Regions from separate parts of the Thalassotalea nanhaiensis genome, predicted to be linked through region 3. Evidence: predicted binding sites of a transcription regulator. Region 3 holds the regulator's gene; each other region holds the start of a gene.
The links. The regulator FNR, encoded in region 3, switches genes on or off when oxygen is low (the NO sensors DNR and NnrR bind a similar motif). The targets are predictions, from matches to a motif close to TTGATCTAGATCAA.
Positions count from the first base shown of each region.

Region 1: RI845_RS12910 (universal stress protein) is a predicted target of FNR. The motif match lies at 1,474-1,487, and genes of this name have one in related genera.
Region 2: RI845_RS18540 (TraR/DksA family transcriptional regulator) is a predicted target of FNR. The motif match lies at 1,345-1,358, and genes of this name have one in related genera.

Region 1 covers NZ_CP134146.1:2,996,071-2,999,251, forward strand. The annotation lists gene galU (UTP--glucose-1-phosphate uridylyltransferase GalU) at 387-1,289, opposite strand; gene RI845_RS12910 (universal stress protein) at 1,561-2,421, shown strand; gene RI845_RS12915 (universal stress protein) at 2,464-3,181, shown strand, end outside.
Region 2 covers NZ_CP134146.1:4,255,977-4,259,157, forward strand. The annotation lists gene RI845_RS18535 (M61 family metallopeptidase) at 1-1,121, shown strand, start outside; gene RI845_RS18540 (TraR/DksA family transcriptional regulator) at 1,407-1,724, shown strand; gene RI845_RS18545 (YdcH family protein) at 1,761-2,015, shown strand; gene RI845_RS18550 (EamA family transporter) at 2,030-2,872, opposite strand; gene RI845_RS18555 (coiled-coil domain-containing protein) at 3,072-3,181, shown strand, end outside.
Region 3 covers NZ_CP134146.1:2,323,347-2,326,527, forward strand. The annotation lists gene RI845_RS10185 (heavy metal translocating P-type ATPase) at 1-196, shown strand, start outside; gene ccoS (cbb3-type cytochrome oxidase assembly protein CcoS) at 204-425, shown strand; gene RI845_RS10195 (sulfite exporter TauE/SafE family protein) at 432-1,100, shown strand; gene fnr (fumarate/nitrate reduction transcriptional regulator Fnr) at 1,144-1,866, shown strand; gene uspE (universal stress protein UspE) at 2,030-2,950, shown strand; gene ttcA (tRNA 2-thiocytidine(32) synthetase TtcA) at 3,057-3,181, shown strand, end outside.

The DNA.
Region 1 (3,181 bases), 670 kb from region 3:
TTAATCATTGAGCGACTAATACACAATTTTCCTATCGGTGATCAATTCTTTATTAAAAAGGTAGAAGCCTTGCATCAGGTAACGTTCAAAAAGATGAAACCGGGCAGACCGTCAAAGCCAGTGAAGCTGATGCTACCCGTGATATTTTGTTAAAACCAACAGTTACTATAGCTTACAATAAATACTGAATGCGGTGAGCGCATAGATGTTAAGAAACGAGCTATGGCATTTCTGCATATAGTTCATCCCTGAACAAAACAGAAATACGCCTTCCCTGGCATTTCTGCATATAGTTCATCCCTGAACAAAAAAGGATCTGTGATACAGATCCTTTTAATTATTGAGCGAATATAAAAAGTAGTTAAATACGTTTATAACCGTTAAATTTATAAGCTATTTATATACGCTTTAAATTCTTCAGCTAATTCAGGGTGACGTAAACCGTACTCTACATTCGCTTTTAAATAGCCAAGTTTAGTACCACAATCGTGAGATTTACCTGTCATATGAAACGCTTCAACAGTTTCAATATCCATTAATTTAGCAATTGCATCGGTAAGTTGAATTTCATCCCCTGCACCTGGCATGGTTTTCTCAAGCAACGCCCAAATTTCGTTCGATAGAACATAGCGACCAACCACGGCTAAGTTCGATGGAGCTTCTTCCTGTGGTGGTTTTTCTACTATTTCGGTCATTGGACAAGACTCACCAGGTAACACTGCCTTACCGCCACAATCAACTACTCCGTAGCTGCTAACTAATTCCATAGGTACTGGTTCTACCATGATTTGACTGGCTTTAGATTCTTCATAACGAGTCAGCATAGCTGACAGGTTTTCTGTCTGTAGATCTGATGCAGCATCATCAATTAATACATCAGGTAAGACAACAACAAATGGGTCATCACCAATTATTGGCTTTGCCTTTAAAACCGCATGCCCCAGCCCTTTGGCCTCGCCTTGGCGTACATGCATAATAGTGACGTCACGAGGGCAAATAGCTTGTATTTCATCAAGTAACTGGCGTTTTACTCGTTTCTCAAGAGTTGTCTCAAGCTCAAAAGATTTATCGAAATGGTTTTCGATAGCATTTTTAGACGAATGAGTAACTAAAACAATTTCTTTAATTCCCGCAGCAATACACTCATTTACTATGTATTGAATTAACGGTTTATCAACCACTGGCAGCATCTCTTTTGGGATAGCCTTTGTAGCAGGTAGCATTCTTGTACCTAAACCAGCAACAGGAATAACAGCCTTTTTAATGGCCGAGTTTTTAGATAATGGCAAAACGGAGTTTCCTTGTGTTTTTTATTGCGATAAAGCTATATCGTTTGCAAGTAAGTATATGCCAAACAAGCTAGGAATTTAAGTCTACTTAGGTATTAAAGCGTTATTTAATAGTAATCCCCTATACTTACCCATAGACAGTTGTATTTAACGTAAAGGTTTTCGTTAAAAACCACGAACTTTTATGATTCAAATCAACACTTTTACACAAATAAAGATTTAATCTTGATAAAGGTTACAGGTAAATTTACAAACGACAATGAGGCATATCATGAACACCATATTAGTCATTGCAGACCCAAATTTTGAGAAGTCAGTTGCGATTAAACAGGCAGATAAACTGAGCCAACTCTATAACGCTAAACTTCATGTCGTATATTTTTATTATGAAGATTTACGTGGCTTGGGAGATAAAGGCGACGCATTTAAAGAAAGTCTTATTGCTCGCATGGACGATAAAGCCAACGATCAATTGGCTGAATTGTGTGAAAACAACTTAAATACCTACGAAATTGTTTGGCAAAAACACATCCATACCTGGGTGAATCACTATGCGGAAAATGAAAAGCCACTAATGGTTGTTAAAACAGGTAATCGTAGTGAAACCATGTTTTATACACCAACCGACTGGCATTTAATAAGGGAATGCCCGGCGCCAGTATTGATTGTGGCTGAAGATAAATGGAGCAGAACACCAGATATACTTGCGTCTGTAGACTTGCAAACTCAACTTCCTGACAAACAAGCACTGAATCATAAAATACTTGAAACATCGACAAAGCTGGCAAGTAAATTGAATGTGCAGGTGCATGTTTGCTATACCCCGCTATTTTCACCGGTTCTACGCGATTTTGGCCTACAATTTAAAGATGAGGTGGAGGCGAAAGCGAAACAAGACTTAAGTGCCACCATATTGCAATTAAGTAAACAGTATCAAGTACCCGTAGATAATTTTCATATCCATGCAGGTAAACCTGAGCTGGTCATCCCTTCTATGGCGGCAAAATATCACGCCGGTATTGTCGTTATTGGCACAGTAGGCAGAAAAGGCATCAGCCAAAAGTTATTGGGCAATACTGCCGAAAACATTCTGAGCTTTTTGAAAACCGACGTTTTAGCGTTAAAGCCGTAAAAGGCACTACTAAGTAATAACCTTGGAAATATAACTAATACCATGAAAAACAGTATGTTAGTGATCTCAGATCACGAAGAGCAAAATTACACCGCTATTTTACAAGCCGCGGAACTGGCAAAAGCCTACAACTGCAAACTGCATATTGTAAACTTCTGCTTTGAAAACTTGCGTGGTGTGACTGACATAGAAGAAGCTCAAGGTACTATTGTTCGAAATCTGCATGAACTTAATGCTCACAAATTGGTTAATACACTACAAGGTGTCGTGGAGTATAACTTTGAAACGGTTTGGGAAAAAAACATCCATATTTGGGTGGACAACTATGTAAAGGAGCACAAGCCATACATGATTGTAAAAACAGGTCATCGCACTGAAGCCTTGTTTTATACACCTACCGATTGGCACATCCTTAGAGAATGTCATGCTCCAATATTAATTGCCGCAGATAAAAAGTGGCATAAAGCTCGAAATGTATTGGCGACAGTCGATTTAGAAACAGAGTTACCACACAAAAAGCAATTAAATGAAAAGGTGCTTAAAAACGCAAGTATTATTGCCAAGCAAATAAATGCTGAATTACACGTTTGTTATACTGTGCCATTTTCACCGCTGTTAAGAAAACTTGGTATCATTAATAAAGACAAATTAGAGAGTGAGCATAAGGCAGAGTTACAAGAAAAATTGATTCTGTTAGCGCACAGTTATGGAATCAAGCCTGATCAAATTCACATTAAAGCCGGTCAGGTAGATAAAGTTA
Region 2 (3,181 bases), 1.9 Mb from region 3:
GCGAAGCACCGTTTAGTGAATACTGGTTTATCACCAATTTACTTGGTAATGGCTTTGGCGGTTTAGAGCATAAAAACTCAACCGTATTAGTCGCAAGTCGGTTCGACCTACCTAACCCAAATAAACCTGAAGAACTCAGCGATAACTATAAAACGTTTTTATCTCTGTGCTCACATGAATATTTTCATGCCTGGAATGTTTGCCGGATAAAACCAGAAGAGTTTGTCCCTTACGACTTAAGCAAAGAAGTGCATACCAATCAGTTGTGGGCTTATGAAGGGATCACATCTTACTTTGATGACTTTTCATTATTTAGAGCGGGTATTATTCCATTTAAAGACTACTTAACCATTCTGTCTAAAACCATGACTCGTGTTTACCGAGGGCAGGGTGAATTGAAACAGTCGGTAAGCGATTCCAGTTTTGATACCTGGACCAAGTTTTATAAACAAGGCCCTGATGCAGTTAACAATATTGTAAGTTATTACACCAAAGGATCGTTAATCGCTCTGTGGCTGGACTTAACCATAAGAGAACACAGCAAAGGCAAATTTAGCCTGGACAACTTGATGAAAACACTATGGTTAGAGCATGGAAAAACGGGAATAGGTACAAACGAGAAGCACTTTATCAACATCGCCAACCAGTTATGTGACAGTGATATCAGTGAGCAATTTACCCAACTACTACACCGCGCAAATAGAGTCCCACTTGAGCAGCTATTAGCACAAGTAGGCGTCACGTTTGAGCGTGCTCCTTATAAAAAACTAAACAGCTTTGACGGTGAAAATAAATCATCATACAAACCTTACTTAGGCGCATTTTATAAACAGACGCCTGCGGGGCTAAAAGTGACGGTAGTAGAACAAAGCTCTCCTGCTGAGCAGGCGGGATTAAGTGTAGATGATGTAATTATTGCCGTTGATAATTTAAAGGTTAGCGACAAATCGTTGCAATCGTTACTGGATCATACTCCTGAAAATCAACAACTAGATTGCCACGTATTCAGAGATGACAAACTACTGAAATTGCCGTTAACGGTTATTGATACGCCAAAACTTGCGGTGCAGCTTACTGTTGAAAATGAGCAATTAGTTAAAAACTGGCAAAGAATTATCTAGCCTGAGCTCGGGTTACTTAGCGTTATTCCCCCTCCCTAAATGCTCATTTAATAATCCATAAATTAAATGAGCACTTATCTTTCTTTTTTGTATTTAACCTGAACTTGGGTAAAGAAATTAGCTCGCCTATTGCAAACAAATTTAACACTGTAGTAAGGAAAAACAGCTACTAGAAAGCAAGTTGTTATCCCGAGTTCAGCTTATTTAGCCAACCGAAACTTTTTTGAGCCAGATCAAGTGCTGTTTTTCTAGACGCGCTAATCTAGCGAAATAAGGAGAATTGCAATGATTGTTGAGAAACTAAAAGCCTCATTAATTGCTAAGCAAGATGAATTAACAAAACGCTTAGCCGCTATTGAAACAGATTTTAAAAAAGGTCGTAGCCAAGACTTTGCCGAACAATGTACGGAAAGTGAAAACGACGAAGTGCTTGATGAAATCCATCAACAAACTTTGCTGGAACTGCAAAAAATTAAACAAACCCTAGCGATGTTACAAACCGAGCAATACGGTATTTGTACAGATTGTGGCAAGCCCATTTCCAAAGAACGTTTAGAAGCTTTGCCATATACCAAAACATGCTTTAATTGCAGCCAAGAATAGACATTAAACCTTAAAATTAGCGATCAGGAATTGATTATGAATATAGAAAAACACGACTTACATCATGAATTTCCAGAATTTAAAGATGAAATCCGCACTTTAAAGATGAACAACAATCACTTTGCCAAAGTATTTAAAGAATACCATGAGCTTGATCATGAAGTGATTCGCATTGAAGAAGGCGTAGAAAACACCTCTGATGACTATTTAGATCAACTTAAAATGAAACGTCTTAACCATAAAGATGAATTATTTTTAATGTTAAAAAAATACCAGGCAACTCAAGCCTAATCAGGTTAACTTGCTCAGTTATTCTTCTTTTGTAAGAAATAAGCAATATATACACTTAAGCCGATTAATGCTCCGCCAACGACCAGGCGTGCATAATCGGCACTTTCAGAAAAGATTATAATCGCAAATATAACCGCTAATGGCACATAGCCATTATTCATTACCGCTAAGGTTGGTGTATTTACCTGCTTACTACCTTTATTCCAAAAGTAGAAACACAAACCTGAAGAGATCACGCCAAGATATATTAATGCCCACCATTGCTTAGCATCAATATTTACCTGACCTAAATCAACGCTCATTGCTGTATAAACACCGGCCAATAATGCTGCGCCAACATACATCCAAAGCATATTTTCACTGTCGGGTTGATCTTTAGCGACATACTTATAACTTACCTGACCAATAGCAAACGCAATATTAGCGACTTGCAGCAACAAAAATCCGGTAATAAATTCAGCTTGTTGTGGTGATTTAAACACTATAACGCCGGCACCAAGGATTGAGATCAGCACAGGTAATAAATAGCTCACGTTAAAATATTTATTTATTACTGCATTTGCTAATAACACATACAAAGGTGTAAATATGGTAAATACCGCAACCAAATATCCAGGAAGGTATTGATAGGACTGAATATAAGCAAGGTACATTACGCCAAATTGCAACGCTCCTAACAACATCAATTTACTGTTCGGTTTAAATGATTTTAAAAATAGCAGGCATGGTAAAAAAGTAAGCACACATAGCAGTAAGCGAATACTGGCGACCACTTCTGGTTGAATACCGGTTAATTGTCCCTTTATTAAGCCAAAAGAAAATGCCCAAACTATCGACACTAGCACTAAAAAAAACATAAAACCCCTGTAAATTTAATCGCTTTTAACCAGATATGAATCACTAATCATCGGACTTGTAAAAAAGTTGTAAGAAAGCGCTGTATTTTCTGCTATTGTAAAACAATAATAGTGCTAACAGTAACACTATTTTCAGGCTGATAAACATGATGAAAGACATGTATATCAATAATAATAAAAATTAATTCAAGAATTTTCTATGACAACTCAAGCAGAAATAAATAGTGAAATTGACGAGCAACTACAGCTACTTGCCGGCGATATCTTTATTCAACTTGAAGATAGGTTTAATCAACTCGCGGCTAAAAT
Region 3 (3,181 bases):
AAGCTTATTAAGACTTAAACACATAGCCACTAAAACGTCTAATATTGTAAAGCAAAATTTTGGTTGGGCATTTGCTTACAACGCTATTATTTTACCACTGGCTGTTTGTGGTTTTATCACCCCTTATATGGCAGTATTAGGAATGTCAGCAAGTTCAATAATTGTTGTCACTAATTCATTAAGATTATTAAAGTAGTGATTCTATGAGCGTTATTTACATCCTTATTCCTATTGCCATCATTTTTACAGCGATAGCTATTTATTTATTTTTTTGGGCAGTAAAAACAGAACAGTTTGACGATCTAGAAAAACAGGGAATGAGTATTTTATTTGATGATGAACCTACAACTGATAAAACAAAACCTACCAAAAGCGAAACAACTAAATCGAACGATGAACACACCCCAAGTAACACTGATCAGTAACTACTTATGGAATTAGATTTTTTATCTGCGTTTCTAATTGGTATTGCTGGCGCAGGACACTGTGTTGCCATGTGTGGCGGCATAACAACAATGCTAACAGCGTCAATCGAAGACAAATCAAAAGCCAATATCAGTCTTATCTTAGCCTACAATTTTGGCCGAATTAGCGCTTATACTTTTGCTGGAGCCATTGCTGGTTTAACGGGTTCCCTCGCTGCTAAATCGCTAGGCTTTCCTATTTTATGGTTAAAGGTTATTGCCGCGTTATTTGTTATATTTTTAGGGCTTTATATCGCAAAATGGTCGTTCGCTTTAGCAAAAGTAGAAAATATAGGCAAAATGTTATGGAGGTATCTACAGCCTCTGAGTAAGAAATTTATACCCGTTACCAATATAAAGCAGTCATTAATGTTAGGAGTGGTTTGGGGTTGGCTACCATGTGGATTAGTTTATTCGACCCTTACTTGGTCCATCGCCAGTGCGTCTTGGTACAACGGTGCATTAATCATGTTTGCATTTGGTTTAGGAACACTGCCAGCTTTACTTACCCTGTCATCTGGCTTTAAATTTGTAACTAAAACGTTACAATCTGTTTTAATTCGTAAATTAACAGCAATTTTACTGATTATTTACGGTACATTTTCGTTATATATTGCCCTAAATCAAATATTTTAGTACTCTTCATCCAACAGAATTAAGATGTAGATTGTAAAGAAATATGCCTCAAATAATACCCATTGCAAATAATATTAAATGTCAGAACTGTAGTATCAGTGAACTATGTTTACCATTTAGTTTAAATGAAACAGAACTGAATTTACTTGACGATATTATTCAACGTAAAAAGCCAGTGCAAAAAAACACCCAAATTTTTAAAGCAGGTGAAGAATTGCATACCCTTTATGCTATTCGCTCGGGCACGTTCAAAACATTTATTATTTCTGAACAAGGTGAAGAACAAATTACCGGGTTTCATTTGGCCGGTGATTTAATGGGTTTTGATGCTCTTTCAGATAAAAGCCATCCTAGCTTCGCTAAGGCATTAGAGACGTCAATGGTGTGTGAAATACCGTTTGAAGTACTTGATACCCTTTCAAGCAAAATTCCTAAACTTAAAGCTCAGATGATGAGCTTAATGAGTTCAGAAATACAATGTAGCAGTGAAATGTTACTGCTATTAAACCGTAAAAATGCGGAAGAAAAATTAGCAACATTCCTTGCTAACTACGGACGTAGGTTAGGAAGTCGTCATTTATCTTCGGTTGAATTTAACTTACCGATGACCCGAAGTGAAATAGGAAATTATATTGGTTTAACCATTGAAACAATTTCTCGTTTAATGACTCGCTTTCAAAAGGAAGGTTTGATCAAAGTAGAGAATAAATTCATTACCATATTAGACAAAGATGGCTTATTTGAATTAGCCGGTTATAGCAAATAAACAAATTTCCAACTCTACTTGCCGCGTTGATTTATATTTGATTTAAATCAACGCGTTAATAAACTTTTCACAATTCCCCATAAATATTCAATAACATATTTGTAACAATCGCCAGTTCATATTAAGCTTATATCAGCTTAATAATATTTATATTGGTGAACGTATGGAAAGTTATCAGAATATATTAGTCGTTATCGATCCAACAACTGAAGAGCAAAAAGCACTGGCAAGAGCATGTATTTTAGCCAAAAGTTCAGGTGCTAAGGTCACTGCGTTTTTATCTATTTATGACTTTTCCTATGAAATGACTACCATGCTGTCCGGTGAAGAGCGTGAAGCAATGCGTGAAACTGTGGTTAAGGGTAGAGCCAATTGGTTAACTGATCTGATAGAAGACTTTGATTGTGACATCCAAACTAAAGTGGTGTGGCATAACCGCCCATTTGAAGCAATTCTTGATGAAGTAAAAGACAATGGCTTTGATGTTGTTATTAAAAGCACCCATGAGCACCCCACTTTACAATCCGTAATATTTACCCCGACCGACTGGCACTTGATTCGTAAATGCTGGGTACCATTATTATTAGTAAAAGAACACGCGTGGCCTGATAATGGTCATATTTTAGCAGCAGTGAATGCCGGTAGTGAAGAAGAAGAGCACCAGTCATTAAACAACAAGATTTCTGAAGAGGCTATCAACCTGGCTAAACTGATTAATGCTGATGTACATTTTGTTAATTCTTACCCTGGCACCCCGATAAACATCGCCATAGAAATTCCAGAATTTGATGCCAATGAATACAATGATGCGATGAAACAACATCATGTGGATGTCATGAAAGAGCATGCTGATAAATTTGGCATGAAGGAGGAATTTCTTCATGTAGAAGAAGGGTTACCTGAAGATGTCATTGAAAAAGTTGCAACACAAATAGACGCAGAATTGGTGATCTTAGGGACTATTGGCCGTACAGGCTTGTCGGCAGTACTTATTGGTAATACTGCGGAACACGTGATTGACCGTTTAAACTGTGATTTATTAGCTTTAAAACCTGACGGCTATCAATCGCCATTTCTAAAATAAAATTAAATTGATTGATTTACTGCTTATAAAGCATTAATCGCTAATTTATTAAAGCTTTTAACTTATGTATAATGCGCGCCTTAAAGTAAACTATACGGTGCGCAACATGTCATTACAGACCCCGAATACTCCATCAAACGTTACTGACGTTAAAATTGCAAAGCAACAGCAAGCAAAACTTGAGAAACGTTTTCGTCATCATGTGGGTAAAGCAATAAGCGATTACAACAT